DNA from 2 places in the Vreelandella sp. ssv genome. Region 2 is predicted to be linked to the other one. Evidence: predicted binding sites of a transcription regulator. Region 2 holds the regulator's gene; the other holds the start of a gene.
What was found. Region 2 encodes PhoB, which activates phosphate uptake and scavenging genes when phosphate is short. Its sites were predicted from a motif close to TGTCATANNNNTGTCANA; they were not measured.

Region 1: a site for PhoB is predicted at 10,231-10,248, ahead of phnD (phosphate/phosphite/phosphonate ABC transporter substrate-binding protein). Genes of this name have one in related genera too.

What each region holds. Positions count from the first base shown of each region.
Region 1 covers NZ_CM182545.1:287,707-302,289, reverse strand. The annotation lists gene AC5TBW_RS01445 (putative bifunctional diguanylate cyclase/phosphodiesterase) at 1-140, opposite strand, end outside; gene AC5TBW_RS01440 (glutathione S-transferase) at 429-1,100, opposite strand; gene AC5TBW_RS01435 (antibiotic biosynthesis monooxygenase) at 1,272-1,847, opposite strand; gene AC5TBW_RS01430 (hypothetical protein) at 1,977-2,396, opposite strand; gene AC5TBW_RS01425 (DUF2835 family protein) at 2,405-2,632, opposite strand; gene AC5TBW_RS01420 (putative metalloprotease CJM1_0395 family protein) at 2,820-3,449, shown strand; gene AC5TBW_RS01415 (putative bifunctional diguanylate cyclase/phosphodiesterase) at 3,461-5,257, opposite strand; gene AC5TBW_RS01410 (C40 family peptidase) at 5,336-5,809, opposite strand; gene AC5TBW_RS01405 (histidine phosphatase family protein) at 5,879-6,508, opposite strand; gene phnE (phosphonate ABC transporter, permease protein PhnE) at 6,544-7,359, opposite strand; gene phnE (phosphonate ABC transporter, permease protein PhnE) at 7,404-8,261, opposite strand; gene phnC (phosphonate ABC transporter ATP-binding protein) at 8,258-9,103, opposite strand; gene phnD (phosphate/phosphite/phosphonate ABC transporter substrate-binding protein) at 9,182-10,159, opposite strand; gene AC5TBW_RS01380 (bifunctional diguanylate cyclase/phosphodiesterase) at 10,310-12,058, opposite strand; gene AC5TBW_RS01375 (metallophosphoesterase family protein) at 12,232-14,151, opposite strand; gene AC5TBW_RS01370 (sensor histidine kinase) at 14,167-14,583, opposite strand, start outside.
Region 2 covers NZ_CM182545.1:4,175,523-4,190,105, forward strand. The annotation lists gene phoU (phosphate signaling complex protein PhoU) at 1-551, shown strand, start outside; gene cysZ (sulfate transporter CysZ) at 631-1,374, shown strand; gene AC5TBW_RS19145 (copper chaperone PCu(A)C) at 1,464-1,949, shown strand; gene AC5TBW_RS19150 (hypothetical protein) at 2,031-2,351, opposite strand; gene AC5TBW_RS19155 (hypothetical protein) at 2,937-3,239, opposite strand; gene AC5TBW_RS19160 (hypothetical protein) at 3,565-3,858, opposite strand; gene AC5TBW_RS19165 (hypothetical protein) at 4,076-4,384, opposite strand; gene phoR (phosphate regulon sensor histidine kinase PhoR) at 4,685-5,983, opposite strand; gene phoB (phosphate regulon transcriptional regulator PhoB) at 5,986-6,675, opposite strand; gene ubiA (4-hydroxybenzoate octaprenyltransferase) at 6,799-7,692, opposite strand; gene AC5TBW_RS19185 (chorismate--pyruvate lyase family protein) at 7,728-8,351, opposite strand; gene AC5TBW_RS19190 (NAD(P)/FAD-dependent oxidoreductase) at 8,389-9,579, shown strand; gene AC5TBW_RS19195 (HU family DNA-binding protein) at 9,707-9,979, shown strand; gene AC5TBW_RS19200 (hypothetical protein) at 9,979-10,335, shown strand; gene AC5TBW_RS19205 (LysR family transcriptional regulator) at 10,416-11,333, shown strand; gene epsC (serine O-acetyltransferase EpsC) at 11,330-12,091, opposite strand; gene AC5TBW_RS19215 (VOC family protein) at 12,103-12,978, opposite strand; gene AC5TBW_RS19220 (aldehyde dehydrogenase family protein) at 13,054-14,583, opposite strand, start outside.

The sequences.
Region 1 (14,583 bases), 400 kb from region 2:
TCTTTATTGGTTTGCAGCAAAGCCCGGTTTTGCTGCATGCGTCGCTTCAGTAAAACATTACCCACCAGTGCCAAAAACAGAAAAATGGCTAATAGAATAATGCCCCAACGCCCCATGTACTCGTCAACGCGACGCAGCATATCAATGGGAAGTGTTGCCGAAGAGGCTATTAACGCCAGACTAGAAATAGTGTCAGCACTGTTGAAAAGACTGGGGTATAGCAGCTCCTCGCTGAGCTCTGCTCGCTCAGCGAGGTAAATAGCGGCTGTTTGCTGGGTGACACTTGCGAAGCTATACGGTGCGTGTAAACACGTACATATAAGCAGCCCAGCACCCGCTTTTAGCCGACCAATGAACCGTTGAGAAACGGCTTTTTTAAACATTTGGCGGCTATTATTAACAGCTACCGAATAACGCATAGCAGCTCTTCACTGTCCAGGAATGGTAAGCGGACCCGCACGCTCTACCACTCGTTGCCACGCTGCATCTTGTTCAATACGCGACACAAAAGCAGCAATGGCAGGGTATTTTTCTAAGGACTGAACGGCAGCCACCGCCTGTAGCGGAAAGCTCATCTGAATGTCTGCACCACTCGGCCATGGCCCAGCAAAATTGTCGTTTTCCGATAAGTGCTGATTAATAAACGAGAGGTGCTGTTTCAGCTGTGGTGCTAGAAAGCGCTTACTCACCGTATCGCTAATGCCCTTTGCCAGTGGCTTGATAAACCAGGGCGACTGCTTGGGAAGCTGTCCAAACACAAGCTGCATGACCAGCAGCGGCATCAAGGAGCCTTCGGCATAATGTAGCCAGTAACGGTAATCTACCCAAGCATGCATCTCGTCAGCAGACGGTTGGCAACGCCCCTGCCCATAACGCTGTAAAAGGTAATCAATGATCGCCCCCGACTCGGCGACAGTCAGTTCACCATCGGTAATGACAGGTGATTTACCCAGCGGATGAATTTTCTTCAACGAAGCAGGCGCTTGCTGTGTTTTGCCATCGCGTTGGTAAACAACCAGCTCATAGTCCAGTTCAAGGGCTTCTAATAGCCATAGAATACGATGCGAACGAGACTTTTCCAGATGGTGAACGTGGATCATAAACACTCCATGGGGCTTAGTTGTACGCCAGCATTGCACTGGCGACAGTTATTCTTTTCTGCTGGCATATTCAGCTTAGTATTATAAAGCCCATCATCATAGGATCATTGTACTAAGATTAGTATCCCAGCAGTGCTTAACCTCATGGAAGCGCCGAACTAAAGCAAATGGTTAACGATGAGCGTGACGCCACCGCGACAGTAAATCAAGCGGTGACCATTTGCCTTGTAGCCAGGGGGCTAGTAAGCGCATAGAGAGGGGAATAAATACAAATACCATCACTGGCGTCAGCATTAAAGTGCTCACGACCACCCGTGGCAACAATGCCCAGTCGGCCAATACGCCACCAAATACAAACTGAAAAAGCAGCGAGATAGGAAAGAACGCCAACCAAACGGCCACGGCCTGCTTCCAACGCGGCGGTGCGCTGTTTCCGCTGTTTTGAAACCAGGTATCGAGTCCAGTGGCACGGTGCTCTTGGGGCGCCTCATACAACCCTTTACCGCGCGCCAGCCACGCGTTGCGCGAGGCTGAGTGTTCCCAGGCGGCTAACGTTTCGCTGCTGCTAAAGCGAAAGATAATCTGATATTCATCGTCATCCGCGGGTGGTGCCAATACGCCAGAGCCGAGGTAGCCAGCAAAATCAGCCGCCAGCTCGCGACCTTCATTTAGCCAACGATTAAAATCGAAGTAGCGGCCGTGCTCAACGCGACGAGCCACCATCAAAGTGACAGGTGAGGCAGACATGGTATATCTCCTAAAGTGTCCACAGCCAATGCCGGGTAAGCGGGCTGTTTGCTCTCAAGCGGATAAGCCTGAAAAGTCCAATGGGCACATTATACAAGCAATGTTGATGCCATGGTGTGACTGTTTAAGTTATATCAGTTTGCGTAGCGAGGTATCACGCCCGGGAACAGGGTGGGGACTCTCTCCGCGCTGAAACGCACAAACGTGCCGATAAATTTCCACGGCGCTGTGTATCGCATCGGCCTCTTGGTGATCGGGCTTCACTATCGGCCCTTTATACTCGCCTTCCGTGCGCAGAACGTCCTCAACCTCGTCCCGATAGCGGCTTAGCAGGTGCTCCAAATTGATTCTTATACGGTGTACTTCCAACCCAAACGCCTGCCGTTGATCGGTGCGCTTCATAATGTCCAAAGGGTTTGTAGCCGCATCAATTAGGCTTTCCAGCGTGGAAAAGACTAATTTTTCTGCACTGTTTAAATTAGGAATAACGGAATAAATGAGTTCATGTAACGTGATCGATGTTTCATAACGGTGCATAGAACTGTGCATAAGGTAGCTCAACGTCTGGTTAAAGCGACAATACTGATAAATCGGCCCTGATCAGAAAAACTTAACCGGTAGGTACCACGCACGCCATCACGGCTTACCACTCGGCGAATCGCCTCGGCAGGAAATATTACCCAGCGGCCATCCACACTGCGGGTACGCACATTGGCAATGCGCCCTTCGTAATGGGCTAGACACTCGTCGTAATTGAGATTGATGTCCACATCAATGGTTGGCATAAAATTGATTTAGAGAGCAATGAGATAGATAGGCTCATGATAAACAGATTTATGACAAATAGACTCATGACAAAAACAATCATGGCAAATAAGTTGCGCGACGAAACGCATAGCACTTACTTGCACTGTCGGCATCGCTCGCTAATACTTAACGGTATCCCAACTCGTACTTCGTCGGTAGTGACCTATGGCCATTTCTTCCATTAGCACCGTTTCTCTCACTGCATGGGCAACTCCCGTGGTAAACGCTTCTCCGTCGCGCGTTGAGTCAGTGGCAAATAGCCGTGAGATTGAAGAAGACACGACGACGTCTAGCGATTCCCGCAGCGCCAGCACAAACGAAGAGAAAAGCAGCGAAACAGTTGGCCCGAAGCGGGCTGATGGCACCCCCATGGCGCCGGAAGAAATCCAGCAGTTAGAGCAGCTTAAGCAGACCGACCGTGAGGTACGTCAGCACGAGATGGCCCACCAAGTAGCGGGCGGTGCCTATACGGGCGGCGCCAGCTACGACTATGAAGAGGGTCCCGATGGCAAACGCTATGCAGTTGCCGGAGAGGTACCGATCGACTATGGCCCGGTGCCCAATGACCCCCAAGCCACTATCGAGAAAATGCAGACCGTTATCGCGGCGGCAATGGCCCCTGCGGATCCATCTCCCAAGGATCACCAAGTAGCCGCTCAAGCCCGCCAGTATTTACTTGAAGCCAAGCTAGAAGCGGCCATGCAGCGCAGTGAAATGCAGCAAGCCCGCAGTGCCGGTGCCGCTGATGCGTCCGTTACCACTGATGAGCCCGAAGCTGAAACGCAGGCTGCTTAACGCTTAACTATCTAAATGGCGAGTGAGCGCCACTCTTCCCGCGCTGGCCAATTCGCCAACCAAGCAGGAAGAACATCAGCGGGCATCGGGCGAGCAATGCCATAGCCCTGTGCTAACTCGCACCCCAATGCCATTAGCGCTTTAGCATGCTCAAGTGTCTCAACGCCTTCCGCTAGCATGGGCCGCTTAAAGCGATTAGCCATGTAAATGACGCTTTCCACAATCGCCATATCATCTTGATCACTAAGCATATCGCGCACGAAACTCTGATCAATTTTGATCAAGTTGACCGGTAGTTGACGCAGATGAGTTAACGACGAAAACCCGGTACCAAAGTCATCGATAGCAAAGCTTACGCCTAAGGCCTGACAACGCGACATATTCTGCAGCGCAGCCTGAACATCATGCATCGCGGCGCTCTCCAACACTTCAAGCTTCAGCATTGATGGCGGGACATCAGGATGACGTGCCAATAGTTCCGCTAAGCGCTGGCTAAAATTACTCACTAATAAATGCGTCGGGCTTATATTCACATTAATGGGTAGCGTGATGCCTTGGGCATGCCATTCCGCCAACTGGCAAAGCGCCCGCTCAATCACCCACTCACCCAACTTCACTTCTAACGGCGTGGTATCGATAATGGGCAAAAACTGGCCGGGCGCCAGCAATCCCTCATCAGGGTGCTGCCAACGAATGAGCGCTTCGAGGCCAACCACCTTGCCACTGCGCATATCGACCTGTGGCTGATAGTAAAGGCACAGCTCATTATGATTGAGCGCATCGATAAACCGCTGACGCTGCTCATGGCGAACCTGCAGCAAACGGTCATGGTTAGGATCAAACAGATGAAACGTATCGCGACCACGCTGTTTGGCGCGATACATCGCCTGGTTAGCGTGTCGCAACAAAACATCGCCTTGAACGTGGTCGTTAGGGTAGAGCGTTACCCCTAAACTGGCCGTCAAGTGAATACTCTGCCCGTCCACCATTAGCGGTTGGCGAATGGTGGATAACAATTTCTCAAAAAAATCATCGCCTATGCCGTGGTGGAGTAACAGCACAAACTCGTCGCCCCCCACCCGCGCCAAGACATCATCACCAAAGAGCAGATGGCTTATTCGCTGGGAAAACGCAGTAAGCAGCGCATCACCCACCGGCGAACCCAGCCGATCATTAATGTTTTTGAAGAAATCGATATCCAGCGAGCACACCGCCAATGGCAGTTGCTTTGCTTCTGCGTGCTGCATTGACTCCTGAATCAGTTGCGTCAGCAGTTGCAGGTTAGGAAGCCCCGTCAGGGCATCGAAATAGACTTCCCGATTGAGATGGCGTGCATGAGCGGGAATAGCCGAAAGGTCGGCGAGCACAATCACATGGTGGTCAATTTTACCATGCTCATCTCGCACGCGATTAATCGACATCATTCCAGGATAAAACTGGCCATCGTGGCTGCGATAGCTCACTTGGCTTTTACTGCGGTCCCGCAGCTGTAGCTCTTCGCGCATTAGCCGCGTCGTACGGCTATCATCCAGCGGCAAAATGCTAAACGCTTCAGGCGTTTTGCCTTGTACATCGCCCAGCGTAATCCCCGTTAACTCGCAAAAGGCAGGGTTCACTTCCACCACCCGATTTTCCGCATCGGTAATAATGATCGCCTCGTTGGCGTAACAAAATACAGACTCAGCGGGAGACGACGTATTGCTAACAAACGCTGCCGGCATCGATTTTGAAAGGGGTAGTACGGGTGTTGGCTGGGAGGACTGTTGAGACAAAGACTGTTCCTTCGATAAATTCAAGGATTCATACATACGTCTTTGCTCTCCTCGTCGTTGTTATTGATCCGTTGCTGTAGCGCACAGTACATTATCGGCCGTAAAGGAAATAACTTAAGGGGCGGGACTGGCGGCCCCTAGAAAGCGCGCCTGCCAATAGTCGATTTCTAACGGCACACTGACCACGGCCCGGCCATTACCAGGCGCATGAATCATCTGGCCATCGCCACGGTAAATACCCACATGGGTCGCTTTGCGGCGGTCGCCAAAGAACAACAAATCGCCAGGGCGTGGCGCCTCGACTTGGGGCAGTGCGCGAAACTGCTCGTCGGCGGTGCGCGGCACGGGAATACCCGCCGCACGATACGTCATCTCCACCAGACCGGAACAATCTAACCCCGCCGGCGTATTGCCGCCGAAACGATACGGCGTGCCTATGGCCTGCTGGGCATGGGAAAGAATCAGTGCGCGCTCCATAGAGAGTCCCGCACGATTGGGGGGTGCCTCGATAGGGGTAAGATCGCGGCTCGCACAGCCCGCCAATACCAGCATTACTAGGCAAGGAAACAACAGACGAGCCAAAAACATGGGGCAGCCGCTCCGATAAGCCAACGTGCCTTCATGATGGCGCAAAGCATGCCAGCCGCCAATAAATAGTTAACGGCCAATCCACTCCACAAAGGTCGTTTCACCCAGTAAATGGCGCTCATGGCGCACCCGGCTCATCGACGCATAGGGCAAATCCATCGCCAGCACCCGCGCAAGCGGTTGTTCAATCACTTGGCGCAATAGTCCATTGCAGACAAATAGGTGCGCCACGATTAGCACATGCTTTCCTGGCGGGCTGGCAATAAGTTGCTGCCACACCTCAGCGAGGCGCGCATCGAAAGTCTGGATGGTTTCACCGTCCGGCGGTGACACCGCTGTGGGGTCGTACCAAAAAGCACTCATTCGTTCGGTGCCCTCCTCAGCAAATACCTGAGCGTGAGTTTTACCCTCCCACTGCCCCAAATGCAGCTCGGCTAGGTCATCCTCCACCTGTACGGGCAAATCAAACTCTTCGCCCAGCCACAGCGCAAACTCCCGACAGCGCGTTAATGGTGAGGTGACAATCGCATCATAAGGCAGGTGGCCCTCAACCGTATGCCGCATCACGGCCTCCGTCACCTGCTGCCAGCCTGTCTCACTCAGCGGGTGATCGGTGGAGCCGCGCAGCATGCGCCCGCCTACCGGCTCACCGTGGCGTAACAAGTCAATGGTGGTGATCTCTGCACCTGGAAAACGCATACTCGACTCCTTGCCTGCGGGCGCCACTCTCGGCGTTAAATAATCGCGTGGCGCACGCGTGCGGAAATCCACTCCGACACCAGCACGGTAGCGAAAATCATAATGAAAATAACGCTGACCTGATCCCAGGCAAGGCTGTTGATCGAGGCATTTAACTGCAAACCAATACCGCCCGCCCCGACCAAACCCAAGACCGTCGATTCGCGGATATTAATATCCCAGCGGTAAACACTAATCCCGGCAAAGGCAGGCATGATTTGCGGTAACACGCCATAGTTCATCACCTGCATGCGACTCGCGCCGGTAGCGCTAATCGCCTCTACCGGCGTGGGGTGGATCTCTTCAATCGCCTCATAAAGCAGCTTGCCGACAAAACCGATCGAGCGCAGCGCGATGGCGATAATGCCCGCGAGTACGCCGGGGCCGAGAATCGTCACTAACAGCATCGCCCAGATCAGCGAGTTGATGGAGCGGGATGACACAATCACCACTAGTGCCACACTGCGCACCAGTGGGTGTGGCGTCGTATTTCGCGCGGCTAAAAACGCCACTGGAAATGCCATCATGACGCCGATCACGGTACCGAGCGTTGCTATATTCAGCGTGTCCCACATGGGCTTCCAGAGCACATTGGCATAGCTCCACTCCGGCGGCATCATGCGACTAATCAGGTCGGCGCCCTGGCGGCCAGCGTCTTCGACAAACACCCACATGGTGTTATCGGAAATCACCTTCCAGCAGAGCAGAAATAGGCTGACACCCGCCAACCACACCAGGTATTGCAGCCATTGGGCTCGGGTGGTGCGCCGCCGCCAAACCGGCAGACCCTGGCAGTTAGTAGATACGGGCATCGCGATTCTCCAAAAATAACAGGCCAGGGATGGCTAATAAGCGTTTACTGGGTCCAGCGGCGGACATGGCTTGAGCTGTATTCGCACAGCAGCACAATCGCGATGATGACCAACAGAATCGCGGCAGACGTATCGTACTCATAGCGGCTTAGCGAGGTGTTCAGCGTGGCGCCGATACCACCCGCCCCGACAATGCCAATCACCGCCGATTCGCGGAAATTGATATCCAGTCGATAAACCGAAAGCCCGATCAAACGCGGCATAACCTGCGGCTGAACCGCATGGTTCATGGTTTGCCACCAGCTTGCCCCGGTGGCCCGCACGGCTTCTACCTGACGCCAATCCAGGTCTTCAATATCTTCCGCCAACAGCTTGGCCATAAAGCCAATCGTCGCAAAAGCCAGGGTGATCATCCCCGCCAGCGGCCCAAAGCCGAACATGACCACAAACAGAATCGCGATGATGATCTCTTGAAAGGTGCGCGAAACGGCAATAATGCCGCGACACACAAAGTAGATCGGCAAGGGTGAGATATTGCGCGCCGCCCCTAGGCCCACAGGAATCGCCAACAAAACGCCCACTACCGTAGAGGTGAGCGTCATGGTCAAACTTTCCATCAGGCCCGCCACAATATCGCTCTGACGGCTAGCAAAATCGGGCTGCATAAAAGCACCCAGAAAATTAACCGCCCGCGCCGCGCCTTCCGATACCCGCGCCCAGTTAACGTCTACCGAGGAGAGCGCCAACACCACATAAACCACTGCGCCAATCGCCAACCCCCAGCGCAAGCGTGGGTTATGAATCAGCGGCAGGCGCCGCCAATGGCCCTGTCGAGCAGCCTGTTGGCGCACCAGCCCCTCTGGCTGCCCTTCTGTTAGCGGTGCGTCTGCCAATTCACTCATCGAGCGCGCCCCGCGGCCATCGCCGGTAGGCTAGGCGGGTAAGAAGACGCTTCTAAAGCATCGTCAGCCGTGTCGTCGTCCATCGGCTCAGGAGTCGTGTCCCAATCCTCTTCACCATAAATGGTTGTGAGCATTTCGCTGGTGAGTTCGCTAGGCAGACCGTCAAAGACAATTTTTCCAGCCCGCAGGCCAACAATTCGGTCGGCAAACTGCTGAGCCAACGCCACATCGTGAATATTGATGATCGCCGCCAAATCACGCTCCGCGCAAAGCTCGCGAATCAGACGCATGATTTGACGCGAGGTTTTCGGGTCGAGACTGGCGGTAGGTTCGTCAACTAAGAGTAGCTTGGGACTCTGCAGTAGCGCCCGGGCGATACCGACACGCTGGCGCTGACCACCGGAAAGGGCATCGGCGCGCTTATCGATAGCGTGAGGAAGCCCCACCCGCTCGAGTAGCCGAAAGGCTTCGACCACCGCTTCCTGGGGATAACGACGCAAAAAACTGCGCCAAAAACCGACATAACCGAGCTGACCTGAGAGCACGTTCTCCATCACGGTGAGTCTGTCTACCAGTGCATACTCCTGGAAAATCATCCCCATTGATCGCCGTGCGTGGCGAAGCTTATGGCCTGAGAGCCTGGTCAGCTCGGTGCCTTCCAGGCGGATGCTGCCCTGGGAGGGTTCAACCAACCGGTTTACACAGCGGATAAGCGTACTTTTACCCGCGCCGGACGGCCCAATCAGCGCCATCACCTGTCCTTTGGGCAGCGTGAGTTCAATATCCGTTAGCGCCCGATCCCCGGTGGGGTAGCGCTTGCCTACGCCGCTGAGTGTTAACATTTTTCCCACCTCGTCTGTATAGCGAAACGGCCAGAAAGGTTAGCCTTCCTGGCCGAGCAGTAGCGTCTACCCAATCGATCAGTCGCAGTCGTAAGTCACACCGTTAGCATCGGCAATGGTGCGAATAACCGACCAGTTTTCCTGATAGGTAATCGGAATAAACTGCGCTTCACCGGAGTTGGCAAATTCTGCTTCCAGCGGGGTGCCTGCCCAGTCATAGCTGAAGAACGCGTCCTGAATTTTTTCGGCAAGCTCAGGGTTCAGATTGTTCGCCAAACCGTAAGCGGTGGTCGGGAAGGTTTCTGAGGTGTAAATAATGTCGTAGTCACCCTCGCTGACGACGCCACGGGAAATCATTCGTTTGCCCACGGAATTAGCGATCGCTGCCGCGTCGTAATCTTCGTTGACCACGCCCAGGATGGAATTGTCGTGGGAGCCAGAAAAAGCGGTTTCAAAATCTTCGCCCGCTTCCATACCGTACTCGGAGCGCAGCAGGGCAGACGGTGCACGAAAACCGGAGTTGGAGGTCTCGGAAGTGAACGCAAGCTGGCGGCCCTGCAGGTCTTCAACAGACTCAATGCCGCTCCCCGGATAGGTGATGATCTCCATTTCATAACCAAAGCTGCCATCGTCTGCCGCCATCATGGCAAACGGACGGAAACCACCGCAGTTGACCGCAACCGGTACGCCACCGGTATTAAAACCGGCTACGTGCAAACGGCCTGCGCGCAGCGCTTCCTGCTGGGCGGCATTGGACTGCACGGGGAAGAACTGGACCTTTTTGCCGGTTGCTTCGCTTAAATGCTCCAGAAAGTCAGACCATACGTCAGCGTAAACCGCTGGGTCTTCCACCGGCGTGTAGGCAAACACTAGCGTTTCGGGATCGACCCACTGAGACTCATCGCTGGGTGCATCAGCGACCATATCGCCATCGTTATCGACATAACGCGATGAGAGATCCGCTGAGGCATTCACCGCAGCAAAAGCGAAAGCACTGGCAACGGCAGCGCTGATAAGAGTACGGGGAAGCGCATGAATTAAAGAGGATGTCTGCATGGGGCACCTAACGCGTTGTTAAAAGATAGCGACAATCCTGACCACTTCAGATGACAACGGCGCGGCATTTATATGACTGCTTGGTGACGTTTTGGCTAACGCAAAATGACATGGCTTTTTAATGATATGGTTCTTTAATGACATAGCGCTTTAGCGGCTCAAACAACTACCACGACGCTCTACAAACAGACTATTCCCAGGAATTTTTTTGGCTTGATGCTTCAATTCAGACAGCTCAGCGGCAATGTCCAGCGCTCTGCAGGTGGTGGTGTCAGAAATAGGTTTCACTGCGATTGATACACTAACGAAAGGGAAAAATGTCACGCTGTTTTGCCGGTTTTCGATCAGAATCCCACCTTGTAGACGGTCAGCCTCTTCATAGAAACCGGGCGCAAGCACTTCGAAAGAGCGTAAGATTTGGTCACAGACGCTCTCCCAATGGCCGAGCGGTAGTAGCATCATAAAATCATCACCGCCAATATGGCCGATAAAGCCACCGGCATTCTCCACCTGCGCCTGCAGCAGCCGTGAGAGTGAAATAATGATGTGGTCACCTCGCGCGTAGCCGTAGGCATCGTTAAAGGCTTTAAAGTTATCTAAGTCGACATAGGCGGCTGCAAAGCCTTGCTCGGCAGCCAAGTAAGCGGCCAGGGTTTCATTAATCAGGATATTCCCCGGCAGGCCAGTCAGCGGGTTGGCATGGCGCGCTTGGCGCACCTGAATAGCGGTTATCTCACGAAGCAGGTCAACAATATTGCCCATCCCAAGATAGTCACCGTTAGCATTAACGATGACGAAGTCCTCCTGTTCAATATCCCGGCTATCGGTCAATTGCTGGCTCAAAACCTCGAGCGGCGTATCGGCATCAGCCACCAGCATGCGTGCATCAGCCACATCCAACACGCGGCGCTTGGCATACAAAGCATGGCTGTAGGGGTTGGTAAACAGGGTCAAAAACGCATTGCGACGCACCACTGCTACGGGCTTACCATTCTCTAGCACCGCGACACAGCGCAAGCCGGGCTGTTGGCGAAACCGCTCGGAAATATCCGGCACTGCGCACTCTGTCGTGATGGCGTCGATAGCCCGCAAAATCGAGCGCGCAGTGCGCCCCGCGGGGCTTTTTAATTGGGTGGTCGCAGGCAACACCATATTGAGCTCTAAGGGCGGTTGCTGGCTGGGACGGGCAAAATAGAAACCTTGCAGCAGCGCGAGCCCGCGGTCGAGCTCCCATAGACAGAGATGCTCGGCGGCGGTTTCCACCCCTTCGGCGATAACTTGGCAATCCAGACTGCGGGCTACATCGAGAATCGAGCGAAGAAATTCTCGCTTTGCTGGGTCCTGGTCGATGCCGGAGATAAAGTGCCGGTCAAGTTTGACGAAATCGGGGCGCAGCTCTGACCAGTGGCGCAGGCTTGAGTGCCCCGCGCCAAGATCATCCAGCGCTACCTGAAAGCCCATCGTCCGGTAGTGATCCACCGCTTGGCGCATTAGCTCGTAATCATGAATGGGCACGTGTTCAGTGAGCTCAATCACTACCCGTTCCGGGGGCAAGCCACTGTCACGAATAAAACCAAGGGTTAAACCTTCGCGAAAATCACGCTCTACGATGGTTAACGGCATCACGTTAAGAAACAGCAGGCCAGGCAGCTCAAGTTCTGCAAAACGGTGAATCGCCAACCGTCGGCAGAGAATATCTAACTCCACCAGTTTGCCTGCCTGGGTGGCAACTTCAAACAGTCGTAACGGCGAGTGAAGCGGCGAGGTCTTAGGTCCACGAATCAGTGCTTCGTAACCATAAACGGCCTGTTGACTAGCATCCACAATGGGCTGAAAAAGAACATGCAACTCTTCTGTTGCAATGATCTTTTTCAGCCACTGCGATTCTTGTGCGGTCATTTGCCTGCTGCCCTATTCTGCCACCCCAATCAATGGTGGTGGTACCTATGGAATGCACCATCCCTGGAGGTGATTGATAGGCGGCAAGCGTGCGTCATTTTCGTGACGTTATCATGACAATCCACTGCTGAGTCAGGCAGTTAGCGCCCTGTCGCGTTCGAGAACGGGGCCGTTCAGGTAAGCGGCTTTTCAGCCGGGGGAAAAACCACCTCACTACCATCGACGTCAAGCTGGCGAATATCGATAGGGTGGCCCTTTTCGTCCAGTGTGACTAAGCCAATGCCGCTGGCATTCCAAAGCCGTTCACCGGCGCTGGCGCGATCAGGATCGCGAGGGTGCACGCTCAGCTTGCGTCGCTTGGTAAACCAATTGAGCGGCGACCACGGTGCATATAGCCATCGATTCAAGCGGTCAAAGGTATTCAGCAGGTTTTTCGGAAAGGTGTTTTTAACCCCGCTGGAGGTGATCTGCCACAGGTGCGGTGAACGCCGCTGATGGCGTACCACAATGTCGTAAACAAACGAGTAGTGCACATCCCCCGACAAAATCACGTAGTTGCCGGGCGTTTTGGAGTGCTGCCAAATCTGCAGCAGCGTATTGGCTGCGCCACGGTGGGCCATCCAATTTTCGGCATCGACCACCAGCGGTTTACCCATAAGGGTAAAAAGCTTTTGAATGCTCTCAATCAACTTGACGCCAAACATGGGTGCGGGAGAAATAATCACGGCGCTTTTGGCGCCCAGGAGCGCCTGCTGCATCTCCATGAGCGCCTCCCAATCCATCAACCCAGAGGGCCGGCTAGGGCTGCGTTCGCTGCGCCAGCGGCGGGTTCGAGTATCCAGTACGATTAAGGTGGGCGTGCCGGGAACCTGAAACTCCCAACCCTGAAAACGCAGCACCCGCTCAATGAAGCCATCTTGCTCAGCACATACCAGGGGTTGGCTGTCATCACGCAGGAGTGTTGAAGCGTGATGGACCAATGGATTTAGCTTATCTGGGTCGTTCCCCCACGCTTGGCAGAGCAAATAAGCGACTAAGGCATTGCCGATGATCCGTTTAGAGAACGGATGTCCATAGGCAGTGCGCTCCCAATCGGCCGTCAGGTTCCAGTCATCGGTCACATCGTGGTCATCGAAAATCATCAGGCTGGGCAAGTGTGCCATCAGCCTTGCACATTGGGGCAAGCCCGCCACAAAGGCGTCAATCACTGCCTGCTCTTGGCGATAGAGTTCGGCGTCTTTTTTATCTAAAGCGGGGGCATCGGGCGCAATCACTTGCCAGGGCACCGGCGACCACACCAAACAGTACATGGCGAGCATTTCGGCCAGCGTCATCAAGTGGTTCTGCGCATTGGCCGAGGTAAAAACCGGTTTTTTAACACCCCCGAAGAAGCGCTCGCGCAGCGCAGCATTGCTGGTCACATCCGGCAGCAACTCTGCTCGCCGGTAGTAGCTGTCAGGCGATTGATAGAGTGCTTGGCTATCGTCGACCGTGGCGCCTTCCAGCCGCTCGTCCACCAACCCCAGCCTTGCAATGAGCGCATGAACAGCGCGCAGCATCGGCCCTGCCACGTCGTCGGCGTATACCTGGTCGCCGGTCATCAGCAGCCAAGCGGGCCACTCGGTGGGCGCTGACTGCTGCTCAGCAAGCCAGCTATCAGCGCGCACCAGGCCATCGGCACTGTCGTGATGAGGCTTGCGGCAGGAGCCGTGCATCAGGCGGTGATGCCGTGACGCAATCACAAAGGCGGGGTAGGCAGCACCGTCATAACAGAGCCACGGCGCCCACTCGGGCAAAGCCCACCACTCGCCCTGCTGGGTTTCTACCTGCAGGTCGTACTCGATGCGCTCATCGCAGGGTAGCGGTGAATCAAGTTCAACATCAATTAGATAGATAAAAGCGTGCTGGCCGATGGGAATGCACTGGTAATGATGCGCCAAGCCTATCGATTCGGCATCACTCTGCCCAGGTCGCAGGATCAGCGTCATATTCAATGCCCGGGAAGCCACTACCCAGAGCACTAGTCGTGTGGTGCTGATGCGTCTTAGTAAGGGACCAACTAAAATATCGGGCAGCGTATGAGTGTCATTCATCCAATCAGTTATCCGTTATCCAGGTGCCACAACAGGCAGTTTCACAACCACCTCCAACCCGCCTGCCTTGGCGCGATCCAGATGCATTTGGCCGTTATACAAGGCGACAAGATCCGTCACAATGGCCAGCCCGAGGCCACTGCCAGAGCGCTGTTCATCTAGTCGTTTGCCCCGTTGAACCGCCTGCTGACACTCCGCTTCAGACATGCCAGGGCCATTATCACTAACGGTTAAGATCAACTGCTGACGGTCAACCTGCGCATGTAGCTGGACCTCGCTATGCGCCCAGCGCAATGCATTATCCATCAAGTTACCCACCAGCTCTTGGATATCTTGCTCATCCATGTGCACCCTGATTTCCTGTTCCAGGATTTGACGCAGCACAATACCACGCCGCTGGGCGAGCCTAGAGAGTCCGTTAAGCAGTGGTGC
Region 2 (14,583 bases):
ATGATCGTCAGGTCAACGATCTGCAGCTGCAAATTGACGACGAATGCACCCGGGTACTGGCACGGCGCCAGCCCGCAGCATCCGACCTACGCTTAGTTCTCGCCGTCATCCGCGCTACCTCTGACCTTGAGCGCATTGGTGATGAGGCCAGCAAAATTGCCCGAAACGCACTGCTACTAAGCGAAAATTCCAGCAATGTCCGTGGTTTAGTAGAGGTGCGCCACATCAGCGAGCATGTGCGTAAAATGCTCCGCGATGCGCTAACCGCCTTTGCCCGCTTTGATACCGACCTTGCCATGGCAGTGGTGCGTGAAGATGAACTGGTCGACGACGAGTACAGCAGCGCCATGCGCTCGTTAATGACCTTCATGATGGAAGACTCGCGCTGCATTACCTCAGTGCTCAGCATCATGTGGGTGCTGCGTGCACTGGAGAGGGTTGGCGACCACGCCGACAACCTTGCTGAGTACGTGGTCTATCTCGTTAAAGGGCTAGATATCCGCCATAGTGACACTGACACCCTGGATCCGCAGGTACTAAAAAAGTCTTGACCTGAAAGGGGTTTGCTCCTGCAATACGTCCAGGCCGCTATGCGGCCTGGACGTTTGAATCATAAGGAGCTCCCCCAACATGCTGGATGCTGTCACTGCGCTTAGCCGAGGTACACGCTGCGTGTATCAACCGGGCATGCGCCGCTACATTTTTCTACCCATTTTGGTTAACTTGATTGTCTACGTCAGCATGTTCAGCTTTGTGCTTAACCGCTTCGATGGCTGGTTGGCGCACTGGATGAACATGGTGCCAACCTGGCTTGATTGGTTATCGTGGCTTATCTGGCCTGTTTTTGTGGTCAGCTTGTTAGTGGTGGTGTTTTTTACCTTCACGCTGGTGACCAGCCTAATCGCAGCGCCGTTTTATGGTTTTTTGGCCGCTAAGGTCGAGACTCAATTGACTGGCCGTGAACCGGTTGATGACCGTAACCTTACTAAAACAGCCATTGATGCCATTGGTCGCGAGTTTGTTAAGCTCGCCTATATCCTGCCTCGGGCAGTCGCACTTTTTGTGATTAGCTGGATCCCAGGGCTGAATTTAGTGGCGCCACTATTATGGGCGCTCTTCTCAGCCTGGATCATGGCCATCACTTACCTAGACTACCCAATGGATAACAATAAGGTCTCGTTTGCCGATATGCGCCAACGACTCTCGAAACGCTGGTGGCAAAGCCTCAGTTTCGGAGGGTTAGTGACGCTTATCACCTGGATCCCACTGGCCAATCTCTTTCTTATTCCTGGCGCAGTAGCAGGGGCCGTACTCCTTTGGGATGACCACTATAGAGATGCATGTAATGGGGCGCGTGGCATCACGCCGCAGTAGGTGCTTATTAACTAGGCCACGCCACTTTGCTACCTTTACGTTTTAGCGGGTCTATCAATATCGTCTATCAATAACAAAGGAATAACGGCATGTTAAAACCAATGGCTTGGTTTAGTAGCGTACTCTTAATGGGCACTATGATGTCGGCGGCACTCGCCCATGACATCCAGACAGACGCCATGCGAATCGCACACCCCTTCGCGATTCCTACTCCCCCTAGTGCAACCAATGGCGCCGCCTACGTCGATATTACCGCCTTTTCAGCCCCCGTTACCCTTATTGGCGCAAGCAGCCCCATGAGCAGCAACGTGGAGCTTCACGATATGCATATGGATGGCGACATAATGCAGATGCGTCATGTAGACGAACTTCATATTGGGGCTGAAGACACCTACACCATGCGTCCTGGTGGTGGCTTCCACTTAATGCTGATCGGCCTAACCGACCCGTTAACAGAAGGTGATCGGTTTCCCATGACGCTTACCTTTGCCGAACACGGTGATGTGGAGATTGAAGTCTGGGTACAAAGCGCCCAGGAAGGCAGCGAAGCCGCGGATGGGCATCACCACCATTAACAGCCGTTTTGCTCTATATAAACCCAAAAACCCCGCTTAAGCGGGGTTTTTGAGTATTAACAGTGGCCATGTGACGCTTACTTACCAATCGGTGCTATCACCTTCATCACGGGTTAAATCATCAGGACTAATATTGGCACCTCGGTTTGCTCTCTCCCCTGAATCAGAAGCGCTGCTAGAGGGAGAAAAATCCAGACTATCGCCATCATCACGCGTCAAGTCGCGAGTAGCGGGTTGCTGAGTATCCCCGGACGAAGATTGTGGTTTATCGATGACGCCCTGCCCAGCTGAGCGATCTTTGTTCAACTCAATTGATGAGTTCGCCATAGCCAACGGGCTAGCGATTAAGCCAAAAGAAATACCTAGAATAGCGACTTTTTTGCTCATTTCTTTTAATAACATAACATTCTCCTCATTACTGCTGTGTACCGCTCATTAATAGTAAAGGCAACCAGGATGGCATTGCTTCATTGCGGCTATAGGTTTCACTCTAACTATACGCATTGGAGCTGCACACTGGATGCCAAAAAAATAAAAATATTTATAAATATTTACAAATCAAAAGCTTATTAAAAATAAATTGCGCACCAAAAAATCTTTAACAATCTTTTTTTGCCAAAAATAATTGTGCATTAACAACACATGTGGCGTTTTATCAACTCCTAGACCGTCGTCTGAAACATCGTATCCGGGCGGGCTGGTGGATCGCGATACAAGGAGAGAGCATCTAAAGAGGGAGTTTTGAAAGTCGCAAAAAATCAGACCCCGCCTAAGCGGGGTCTAAGGACACAATATCTGGACAATGACTAACGCTAGCTTCCTTTCCTTTTGAGGGGCTCCAACCTTGGATTTTAACCCTGACCAGCGCTCTGATTGTCGATTGATTCACTCCTTGAATCGATCTGCATCCCTATCGGTGTGACATGCATTTGCATGAATAGCTCACACTTCAATCGTAATATATTTCTACAAAATTGCAACTTTTTGTTACCAAACGTTTCCGTCGCCTACGTCATGCGTTAAATCTTTTGCGGTGTAGTCCGCTTGAACGCTAGTACGGCTAGATTCTGACTTGATAACATTAGGACGATCACCTTCGTCGTACATCAGATCGGATGGGCTGAAGTCAGCTTGCTCGTTCGTACGGTGTGACTGGGCTTGAATCGGCTCATCGTCAACGGTCAAATCTTGATTAGCTTCGATTGAAATGTTGGCAAATGCCAATGGGCTAGCTAGCAAACCAAGTGATAGGCCCAAGATGGCTGTTTTTTTAACAAGTACGTTAAACATAGTATTTACTCCGAATGACTGATTAATCCCGCTGAGTGAAGTAAGAAAAGCTTAGTGCTTGCTTCTTACCGCGGTTGCTTCACTGATTAGTTAGAGCATATACGATGCCAACCAGCGCAATATAAATTTAAAATGCGTTAAATCAGCAGCTTATACAATATAGGTTGCGCGCAATAATAAGCCACTAAAAACAAAAGCACGATAAACACATGCGCACAAATGGCACATGCGCAAAATTGTCTGTGCCTTTTTGACACACTGCGCAAATATTTAAGTTAGCGCGCAGCATTAAAGAAATTACCCAACCCTGTCTATACAATCCAAATTAGTAGGTGGTGTTAACGACGATTGGTAAGAAGTAGACAGAAATATGCACAAACAAATAGGTAGGTAGGTAGGTAGGTAGGTAGGTAGGTAGGTAGGTAGGTAGGTAGGTAGGTAGGTAGGTAGGTAGGTAGGTAGGTAGGTAGGTAGGTAGGTAGGTAGGTAGGTAGGTAGGTAGGTAGGTAGGTAGGTAGGTAGGTAGGTAGGTAGGTAGGTAGGTAGGTAGGTAGGTAGGTAGCAAATTGAAGTAGCTGGAATCTGTATAAAACAGACAGCAAAAATTAGGCCCCGCCAAAGCGGGGCCTGATATCTGAATAGGCTATAGGTAATAACTAACGTTAGCTTCCAGTCCTTGTGCGGGTCTCCAACCTTGGAATTTACCCTGACTAACGTTTTAATTTCCTATCGATTCATCCATGAATCAAACAGCATCCTTACTTTTACAACATCCCGTTGTTGACTTCATCATCCAATGAGGAAGTATTCCTAGATATCTTAAAATCTAAAAAAGATTAACTAGCGCTGTTTTCTTTAACAACTTCTTCGGGAGAGTTTTCGTCATCACTACCCGTATCCATTGATTCTGGATCTTCAACTGTATCTGGACCCTGAGTACCGTGATCGGTAGTCAAATCTTCTTTTTCATAATCATCAGATGCTGAATCTTGAGAATGGCTCTCCATCGGCTGCTCGTCTGCCGTGATACCCTGGTTCTCATCAATTGCAGAGTTTTCATCTGTTTGTGCAAACGCTAATGGGCTTGCCATCAGGCCAAGAGAAACACCTAAAATACCAGCTTTCTTGAGAAAATCCTTGGACATCATATTCCACCTCTGATCGCTGTTTAATACCGCTTGGTTAAGAAAGAAAGGCTTATTTTCAAGCCAGCATTTCCTGCGGTCATCTTTCCTATCTCATAACTTGCATTGGGTATGCCAGAAAGACTAAATAAAATATTAAAAACATAAAAATCAACAACTTAAATAAATACAATATATATTATATAGAGCTATTATAAGCGTTAGACAAGGTTAAATACTGTGTAAAAATGGCACATGAGCAAAGTTTTACCAATCTTGCATGCCAATATTGCACACCTCTACAAGAATTGTGCATCGAAGTTACTGACTGGGCGCTAGAAGGCGAGAGGCGGGAAATGAACAGCGGAATAGCGCGCCTTTACCGGGATGGGATTCAATCTGTAATTGCGCGTCATGGCGTAACAATACGTGCTTAACAATGGCTAAGCCTAAACCTGTGCCACCCGTAGTGGTACTGCGGCCTTTATCGACACGGTAAAAACGCTCGGTTAGCCGGGGAATATGAACGGGATCGATACCTTCACCATTGTCTTCCACATCAATACAGCCGCCGCCTGTCGCACTAGCTTTCCAGCGCAATGTGATGTGGCTACCTGCTGGCGTATAGCGAACGGCATTGAAAGCGAGGTTAGAAATGGCGCTACGAATCTCCTGCTCACTACCCAGCAGACGTGCATCGCTTTCGAGTGCGACAGTAATAGTATGCCGCTGATGCGACAACGCCAGCGCATCAGCACAGATGCTTTGCAGTAAAGGGCCCAGGGGCAACGGGTGATGGTCTTTACCGCCCTGATCGATTTCCAAGCGCGAGAGCAGCAGTAAATCGTTGACCAAGTTCTGCATTCGCTGTGTCTGCTCCTGCATTTGGTGAATACTTTTACCAAGTCGCGGGGGGAGCTGATCAGCGATATCGCTATAGGTTTCTAAATAACCGGAAAGTACCGTTAGAGGAGTGCGTAGCTCGTGGGAAACATTGGCGACAAAATCACGCCGCATCTGCTCAAGGCGATGCAAGCGGGTGATATCTCGTGCCATTACTAGCCGCTCATCGTCACCATAGAGGGTGATTTGATACTGCAAGATGCGGCGCTCATCAATGGGTGAGGTTAGCGTTAGAGGTTCACTATAGTTGCGCGCATTGAAGTAACTAATAAAACTTGGATCGCGCAGCAGATTGGTAATGTGTTGGCCCCGATCATGGGCAGTTTGTAACCCCAACATGGCGGTGGCGGCGCTATTCCACCACTCTAAATCACCGTGGCGATCAAGCATGACCACACTGTCGCGCATCGCTTCTGACGACTCTTGAATACGCGCTAAAGTAGAGCGCAGCCTGCTTTGCGTTATACGTTGGCTTTTCTGATAGCGGTATAAACGATCAAACAACTCGCCCCACATGCCACGAGCGGCAGGCGGCTCGTCGTGAGGGTGAAGAGTCAGCCACAAATAAAGTTCGCGTAGTTGCCGCAAATGATAAAACAGACATACCCCAAGCCCTGCCGCAAGCCCTAGCCCTGCTGAGCCCAATAACCAGCCCAGACAAGTTCCTAGCGTGGCCAACCACGCTAGTCGCCACAGTTCACGGCTCCATAGGCGCACATTTACACCCGTGCAGAGAAACGGTATCCGGTGCCCCGAACCGTTTGAATCAGATTTTGATGCACATCACCCAACGCTTTGCGCAAGCGACGAATATGCACATCGACCGTGCGCTCCTCGACATACACGTTGCCACCCCATACTTGGTCAAGCAGTTGGCTACGCGTGTAAGCGCGCTCTTGATGGGTCATAAAAAACTGCAGCAACCGATACTCTGTTGGACCCATTTCAAGCGCTTTGCCGTGAGCACTTACCCGGTGGCTTACCGGATCCAGCAGCAGGCCATTAATCTCAATCGGGTCCTCAACGCCACGTGGCGTCGCACGACGCAGCACCGCTTTTAGCCGTGCCACTAATTCTCGGGGAGAAAATGGCTTGGTGATATAGTCATCTGCACCGGCTTCAAGCCCTTGAATCTTATTATCCTCTTCGCCTTTAGCGGTCAGCATAATAATGGGCATTTCAGCCGTGGCTTCTTCGCGCTTTAAGCGCCTAGCTAGCTCAATACCGCTGGTGCCGGGCATCATCCAGTCAAGCAGCAATAAATCCGGTTGGTGGTCGACGACCATGGCATGAGCATCCTGGGCGTTATCTGCTTCGAGCACGCGATAGTCAGCCATTTCCAGCGCGACCGCGATCATTTCGCGAATCGACGACTCATCATCGACAATCAGAACGGTCTTGGCGGTCATACCAGAGCCTCACGGTGTTCAAAAAGAATTAGCTCGAAGAAAACTAGCTCAAAGAAAAACAATTCAATGACATGTCAGTGACGATAACACCATGACTTGATGACAATTACATGACAATGGCTTCTATTGACCCGCCACCGGCCACCAACTTAGCGCAATACCGGCAAAAATCAGTAAACCCGACCAATGATTATTGAGAAACGCCTGGAAGCAGGCATCTCGCTCACGGTGGTGAATCAACCGCTGTTGGTGGAGAAAAGTCGCTGCCATGGCGACAAGCCCCAACCAGAAAAATCCACCTAAACCGACTCGCCACCCAACCCATGCCAACAGCATCAGCGTGGACACCTGCAGCAAACCAATCATTAAGCGATCTGCCCTACCAAACAACACAGCCGTCGATTTAATACCAATTTTTATATCATCGTCGCGATCGACCATGGCGTACTGGGTATCGTAGGCCACCGTCCACAGCACATTTGCACCGAAAAGCAGCCACGCTTCCAGCGGCACATGGCCCAACACGGCGCCAAAAGCCATTGGGATCGCCCATGAGAATGCCGCCCCCAACACCACCTGTGGAAAGTGGGTATAGCGCTTCATAAAAGGGTAAATAATGGCCAGCAGCACACCGCCCAGCGAGAGTAAAACCGTAAACCAATTGGTCAGTAACACTAAAATAAATGCCGCGGCGACCAACCCAATAAACAGCAGTTGTGCCTCGGTTTCACTAATGCGGCCCGTCGCGAGCGGACGGCTTTTAGTGCGTTTCACATGGCCGTCGAAATGACGGTCTGCATAATCATTCACCACACATCCGGCTGCCCGCATGACATAAACGCCCGCAATAAAAATCAGCAGGGTATTTCGGCCTGGTACCCCTTCAGCGGCAAACCAAAGCGCCCAAAGCGTCGGCCACATCAACAGCCACGTGCCAATGGGTCGATTCAGGCGCATCAACTGTAAAAAATCTGCTACGCGAGACCATCCCTTCGGCCGCAACAGTGAACGATCCATGCTTACCTCACGAAAAATAAAACGCAGCTGTTAGCCTAGCGCGACGGCAAATCAAGTTCATCCGCCATCGCCCGCAAAAAATACTCTTGAACCAGTAACGATAACCCACCGTGCTTATAGCCCTGATGAAAAACTGAGCGCCGGCCCCAAGCGCAGCGACTGTCGATTCCATTTACACTAGCAAACTGAGGGGGGTGAGACGTAGCTTCGACCGGTCCACGCACTAAACCGGGTTGTCGAAATAGCCAGCTACCCAGCGAGCGCTCACCTAATCCTTCCAAACGCTGGCCCTTTAACTGCGTAAGCGGAGCAACTGACCGCGCCACCACCCACGGTGTTTCATCTAAGCACAGCGCGACTTCACGCAGCCATGCGTAACGCTTGGCGCCAATACCAAGTAGCTGAGCCTCATCAGGTCGAGGCCAGCCGACCCCCTGGCGTAACAGTCGAACCCGAAACTGTTTCTCATCACCCGCGGCAATTAAGCGAGCGGTTAATGAGTCGGTAGAGGCAACCCACTGCCACCAGGGAGGGCTCATGGCAGGCCGTGCAGCAGCAACGGGACGCCAGCGCGAAAAGAGGGGAGTTTGCCGAAAAGCTGCAGGCGTCACCAAGTTCTCCAGGGCAATAAACGGGCCGGCTAGTGTAACATGCGGCATTAACAGGCTTTTGTTTCAGCGACTTTTTGGTGTCTGCATGCCCACATCACAACCAGAGCTCTCTTCGTCCCACGCTGCGCTGGTCATTATTGGTACTGGTATGGCTGGGATTGGCCTTGCCCGCGCCTTGCGCCGCTTAGGCGACCAACGCTCAATGACGCTAGTGACTGCAGACAGCGGCGATGACTACAGCAAACCTCTTCTATCTACTGGTTTTGCCAAAGCTCTGCCGCCCGATAAATTAGCACAGCGGAGTGCCACAGAGCTTGGCAATGAATTGAAAGCCCGAGTGGTTATCCACACCCCAGTTCGCGCACTGGATGTGGATAACCGCTCAATCCTTCTTGAAGAAGACCAAGTGCTTAGCTACGACACGCTAGTATTAGCCACTGGCGCTGCACCACGGCTGCCCTTCAGCATTGACTCTAGCGTGGCCTCGCGCTGCTTTACTATCAATGACTTAGACGACTACCGTCGCTTTCATCAAGCATTAGGCCACGACCCTGCACGGGTGGCAATTGTGGGCGCCGGGCTAGTGGGGTGCGAATTTGCGAATGACCTGCATGCCGGGGGTCATCACGTCAGCGTCATTGCCCCCGAAGGAACCCTGCTGCCTCGGTTGCTGCCGCCCCCCTTAGGAAATGCTCTAGGCAATGCCTTTAGCGAAGCAGGTATCCGTCTTTACCTTGGTCGATCGATTGAGTCCATAGCACTCCGCCATGATGAAAACACCATTCTACAGCTGGATAACGGCGACATCGTCAGCACTGACATCGTACTAATGGCAACCGGCCTAGCCCCCCGCTCGACACTTGCCGAAGCTGCAGGTCTCAGCGTTTCGCCTCGCGGCATAGAGGTGGATCGCCAACTGCGTACGTCCCACCCTGATATTTACGCCTTAGGTGATGTGGCCTGCGTTGACGGGGTCAACGCCATGTATGTACAACCGCTGCAAGCGAGCGCCAAGGCGCTGGCAGCTACACTTACGGGCACCCCAACGCCCGTCAGGTTTGGCGCTTGGCCTGTCACCGTTAAAACACCTCTGCTGCCAGTCGTCGCCTACCCGCCAACCACCCCACCTGAAAGGTGGCGAATTGAAGGCGAAGGGGGTGATATCAGTGCGTTAGCTGAAAATAAAGACGGACGTTTGATTGGTTTTGCGTTGACAGGGGGCTGCGTGAGAAGGAAAGTGGAGCTTTCCAGAGCAGCACCTACGCTGCTAGGCTGATTTTCGTCGCGTTCACGACTAGGCTAGAAAAGCTAACCTATTGTTGGTGACGCACCTAACAACATGCATTTGCTTTACGTTCGATTCTTTATTAAAAGTTCGATTGTTTACTAAAGGGAGATTCCTTATGCGCAAACCTGAACTCGCTGCTGCTATCGCTGAAAGTGCCGACCTGTCCAAAGATAAAGCAGGCCAGGTCCTGAATGTTATTCTGGATGAAATCACTAATAGCGTTGCTAAAGGCGAAGATGTCGCTCTGATCGGCTTTGGTACTTTTACGGTGCGTGAGCGCGCAGCGCGTACCGGCAAAAACCCGCAAACCGGCGCTCCGCTGCAGATTCCGGCCAGCAAAAATGTTGCCTTTAAGCCAGGCAAAGGACTTAAGGACGCCGTTTCCTAATGAAGCTCAAGCTGACGCTGTGGCTGCTGGGCGTACTGCTCAAACGCGCCCTGCGCCGCAAACCGCGCTTTCGTGAACAGCTAGAGCGTATGCGCGGTCTGGACTGGGGAATTGCCACGGAAGATTTAAGCATTGCTCGCTACTACCGCATGACGCCGAAAGGCATCAGCACTGGTAAAGGGCTGCCCGTGGACTTGGACCTTGAGCTACGTTTCCGTGATCAGGATACCGCCTTAAAAGTGCTCAAAAAGCCAACCCAGCAGGCCTTTCTTGACGGCATGATGAGTGGCAATGTGCGCTTAGTAGGCGACTCCGCCGATATGAATAAGCTGCAGAAACTGCTCAAGTATCTGTAGCGCTTCTTGATTGGCATTAGGGTAACAATTCAGGCTAAACATATTTAGACCAAGAAAAAGCAGGGGTATAACAGCTATCGATGGACATCCCTCATCAACGCTTAGTGTACTTCCGCGTTACCCTTGAGTCTGGCTCGGTTCGGCGTGCTGCAGCGCGCTTGGATATCGCTCCCTCGGCAGTCAGTCGGCAGATCGTGTTGCTGGAAGAAGCCTTGGGAGCGACGCTCATGGAGCGTCAGCGTGATGGCATTTCACCGACCCCGGTCGGTGAAATGCTGCTTGAATACTGCGAACGTCGTGGGGCCCTTGATGAAGGTTTTATTGCCTCTCTTGAGTCCTACCAGCGCATGGAAACCGGCAGAATATCCCTTACGGTAGGAGAAGGTTTCGTCAGCGACTTAGTCGCCTCCCCGCTGCATGAATTTATCCAGCTTTATGCGGGTATCCAACTCGACATCCATACCGCGGGTACCTCGGGCATAATTAACGCCATTGTCGGCGATCACAGTCATATCGGTTTGATGTTCCATGAGCGTACCCATCCTCAGCTGCGCTTTTGGTCATCTACTCCTCAGCCACTCATGGCTATTCTGCCGCCCAACCACCCTTTGACCAGCCAAACGGCACCGATCACGCTGACTCAGCTTAGCGATCAGCCAATGGCCATGTGGGACACCACCCATGGCGTGCGTCAAATGGTCGACCAAGCATTTCAGCAGTCACGCATAGTCCCGCGCATGGCAATGAATACCAATTCAATGGTGGTATTAGCACAGTATGTGCGCAGCGGCATGGGCATCACCCTGCTGCCTGCCTTTGCTGTCGCACACGATTTGGAAGCTGGTACGCTAGTGGCGCGCCCGGTTGATAATCCGCTGTTCCAGCGCTCCCAGGCCCACATGGTCACGCGGGTAGGCAGGCAACAGCCAAAAGCGAGCATTCTGCTGTTACGCCATTTACAGCGTTGGATGCAGGCCTTTCGCGATGTGGCGAATTAGCGTGCTGATGCGGGCAAACCAACAACCGTGACGCCTGCAGCAACGCTCTTAGTCACAATAGCGCCAGCCCCTATTCGAGCGCCCTCACCAACCTCAATATTGCCGAGCACAACGGCGTTTGCACCCAAAAAAGCATTCCGCCTAATTTTGGGGTGACGATCACCATCAAGCTTACCCGTTCCCCCTAATGTGACGCCCTGAAAAAGGGTGACACCATCTTCCACGACGGCGGTTTCGCCAATCACAATGCCAGCTCCATGGTCGATAAAGATATCTTTGCCAATACGCGCCGCAGGATGAATATCCACGCTGAATGTACAGCTACAGCGAAACTGGAGATAGCTCGCCATACTTTTCCTAGCGGTTGTCCACCAGACATGACTGACGCGATGACACTGCAGTGCTCGATAACCGGAAAAAAAGAGCAGCGGTGTAAAAGGCTCTGGGATGGCAGCGTCTTCTTGTAGTAACACCCGCAAATCACCCAGTGCGGACTCAACGATCAGCGGATATTCTGCAAGCACAGCGCGTATCTCTGCCAGCGCGGTTGCATACGGAATATGGGGTGAGGAGAGCGTCTCAGCGATCACAACGGCAAGTGCCGACGCAAAATCGCTATGATCAAGCACAGCATGGCGGTAAAAATCCGCTAATAGCGGCTGCGACCGGGAGGCTTCAAGAGCGGCTGACTGAATCGCCTGCCAGAGTGCACTATGGTCACTCATTGCGTGAATGCCTGTACCTGAAGTCGTGGTCATGATGGGTATTCTCACACGCTGGTTTGAGAAAAACGTAGCACTGTGCCGCCCAGTACCTCCGGCGGTATATCGGCCTCATAAGCGTTCAGTGGCAAAAAAGGTAGCGTATGCGCCTGCCAGTGACGCATCGCCACGGCAATATCTTCACAGGCCATTGTCAGCGCCACCGCCCTGGAGGGCACCGACGGAAGCCCTGCCAGCACCTCAAAGTGCTCACCTATGGCCCAGTCGCTTAATAAATGGCAATTCCCTTTATCGGTGTGGATTTTAAACCCTCCCGTTTGCGTTTGAATCGCTTCATCACCATGGATACGACGAAAGTGCTCCAAGTCTCGGGCAGGGTTATCTGACACATACCAAACATCGGTTATCGACGTTGCCGTATTCGCGTGCTGCTCAAGGGTAGGATCGGTGCGAAACAGATCAGGACGTAATTGCTGACATAAGAACTGAGTAAGAAAAGGCTGCACAGGGTTATGCAGAATATTTAGCGCGACGCCCACTTCTACATCACCACTGGCAAGATGCGCCATACGGCGAAACTCAATAGGTGAATGGGCTGCAAAACCACGCATCGTCAACAGCGTATGATCTGTCGACATTGCTTCACTTTCTAATGCCACCATGGCGATCCCCTCGCCAACGGCTAAACGATCTTCCACCACTTTTGCAAATTGAAAGCCGTTGCTATCCCGATAAGTCGTTAGCTCCGGATGTGCAATGCCAATCAATTCAATGAAATTATTGTGTAAAAAAAGCAGGTGGTTATCGGTACCCCAGGGGTGACTGTGGCGCGGGTTGAGGGTAAAACCCAATGCTGCCGCACGCTCGGCCGCTACATCTAAATCGGCTACCGCGATTAAAGGGTGATCAATGCCAAAGCTCATAGCAGTACCTCCTCACGATGCTGGAGCGAAGCGCCCCAGCTGGTTAGATCAATATCGTCAGGTGCCATAGGACAATCACCCAACGCCGCTACCGTAGCCAAACGCGACGCTAGCCTCTGGCGCGGTTTCCACCCAGACGCTTTGCGCTACCGTGTATTCGCGCAGGCCGTCCAAACCACTGGAGCGGCCGAAGCCGCTATCGCCAAAGCCACCAAACGGCGACATCACGCTGATCGCCTTGTAGCTATTGATCCATACCGTGCCCGCACGCAGTTGCCCAGCCACACGATGCGCCCGCGCTACATCCTGACTCCAAACGGCGCCAGCCAAACCAAAGCGAGTTTCGTTGGCGAGCTGAATGGCTTCGGCTTCGTCCTCAAAGGCCATGGCGATCAGCACCGGACCAAACACTTCTTGCTGAGCGATCTCCATCTCTGGCGTGACATCGACCAGCACGGTAGGGGCGATAAAATAGCCGTGGGCCCCGTCTGGCAGTCCTTCGGGACGCTTGCCACCCGTTAACACTCTCGCACCTGCCGCTTCGGCGGCCTCAATCATCCGGGTAACCTGCTCAAATTGACGGCGATTCTGCAAAGGCCCCATGCGCGTCGCTTCATCACTGGGAAGGCCGACCGCAATCTGTTCCGCGGCCCGGGCCAAACGGCTGGTGACCTGCTCAAACACCGAGCGCTCAATCAACAGCCGTGAGCCCGCCACACAGCTCTGCCCTGCGGCGGCAAAAATGGCCGCTTGGGCACCGGCGACGGCTTCGTCCAGCTTGGCATCGGCAAAGACGATATTGGCAGATTTGCCCCCCAGCTCTAACACGCTGGGCACCAACCGGCGTGCGCCCGCTTCGGCAATCATACGGCCACTCTGGGGAGAGCCCACGAATACCAGCTTGCTGATGGTGGGGTGATCGGTCAGCGCGGCGCCAGTCGACTTGCCCAGCCCGTTGACGATATTGATCAGCCCTTTAGGAAGCCCTTGACCGAGCTTTCCAGAGCCTTCAAGCAGCTTGGCAATCACCACCGATGAGAAGGGGGTCAGTTCAGAAGGCTTCAATACTACGCCGTTGCCCGCCGCAATAGCCGGGGCCAGCTGCCAGGCACAGGTAAACATCGGCGCGTTCCAAGGGGTAATTTGCCCCACCACGCCATAAGGCACATGGCGTACATAGTTAAGGTGCGAGGTCGGCACTGGAATCACTTCGCCGTGCTGCTTGTCGCACCAGCCCGCGTAGTACTCGAACATCTCACGCACCTTGCCCACTTCAGCGCGGCAGTCGCGAATCGGCTTACCGGCAACGACGCTTTCCAACTGCGCCAGCGCTTCTTCATGGCCCTCTAGCCCTCGCAGGGCCGCATTCATGCGTCGCCCACGCTCACTGGCGGTTAACGCCATCCATTCACGTTGCCCATGCGCAGCCGCTTGAGTAGCACGCTCAATCAGCGCTGCACCCGCATCGCGATAGCTCACCAGGGCTTCGCCGGTGGCCGGATTGCTCAGGGTGATTTCCTCACCCTCTCCTGCGACTAACCCGCCATCAATCCAATTACTTAAAGGCGTGGCAGCGGCTAAGCCGAAACCTTCAAGCAGTTCAGC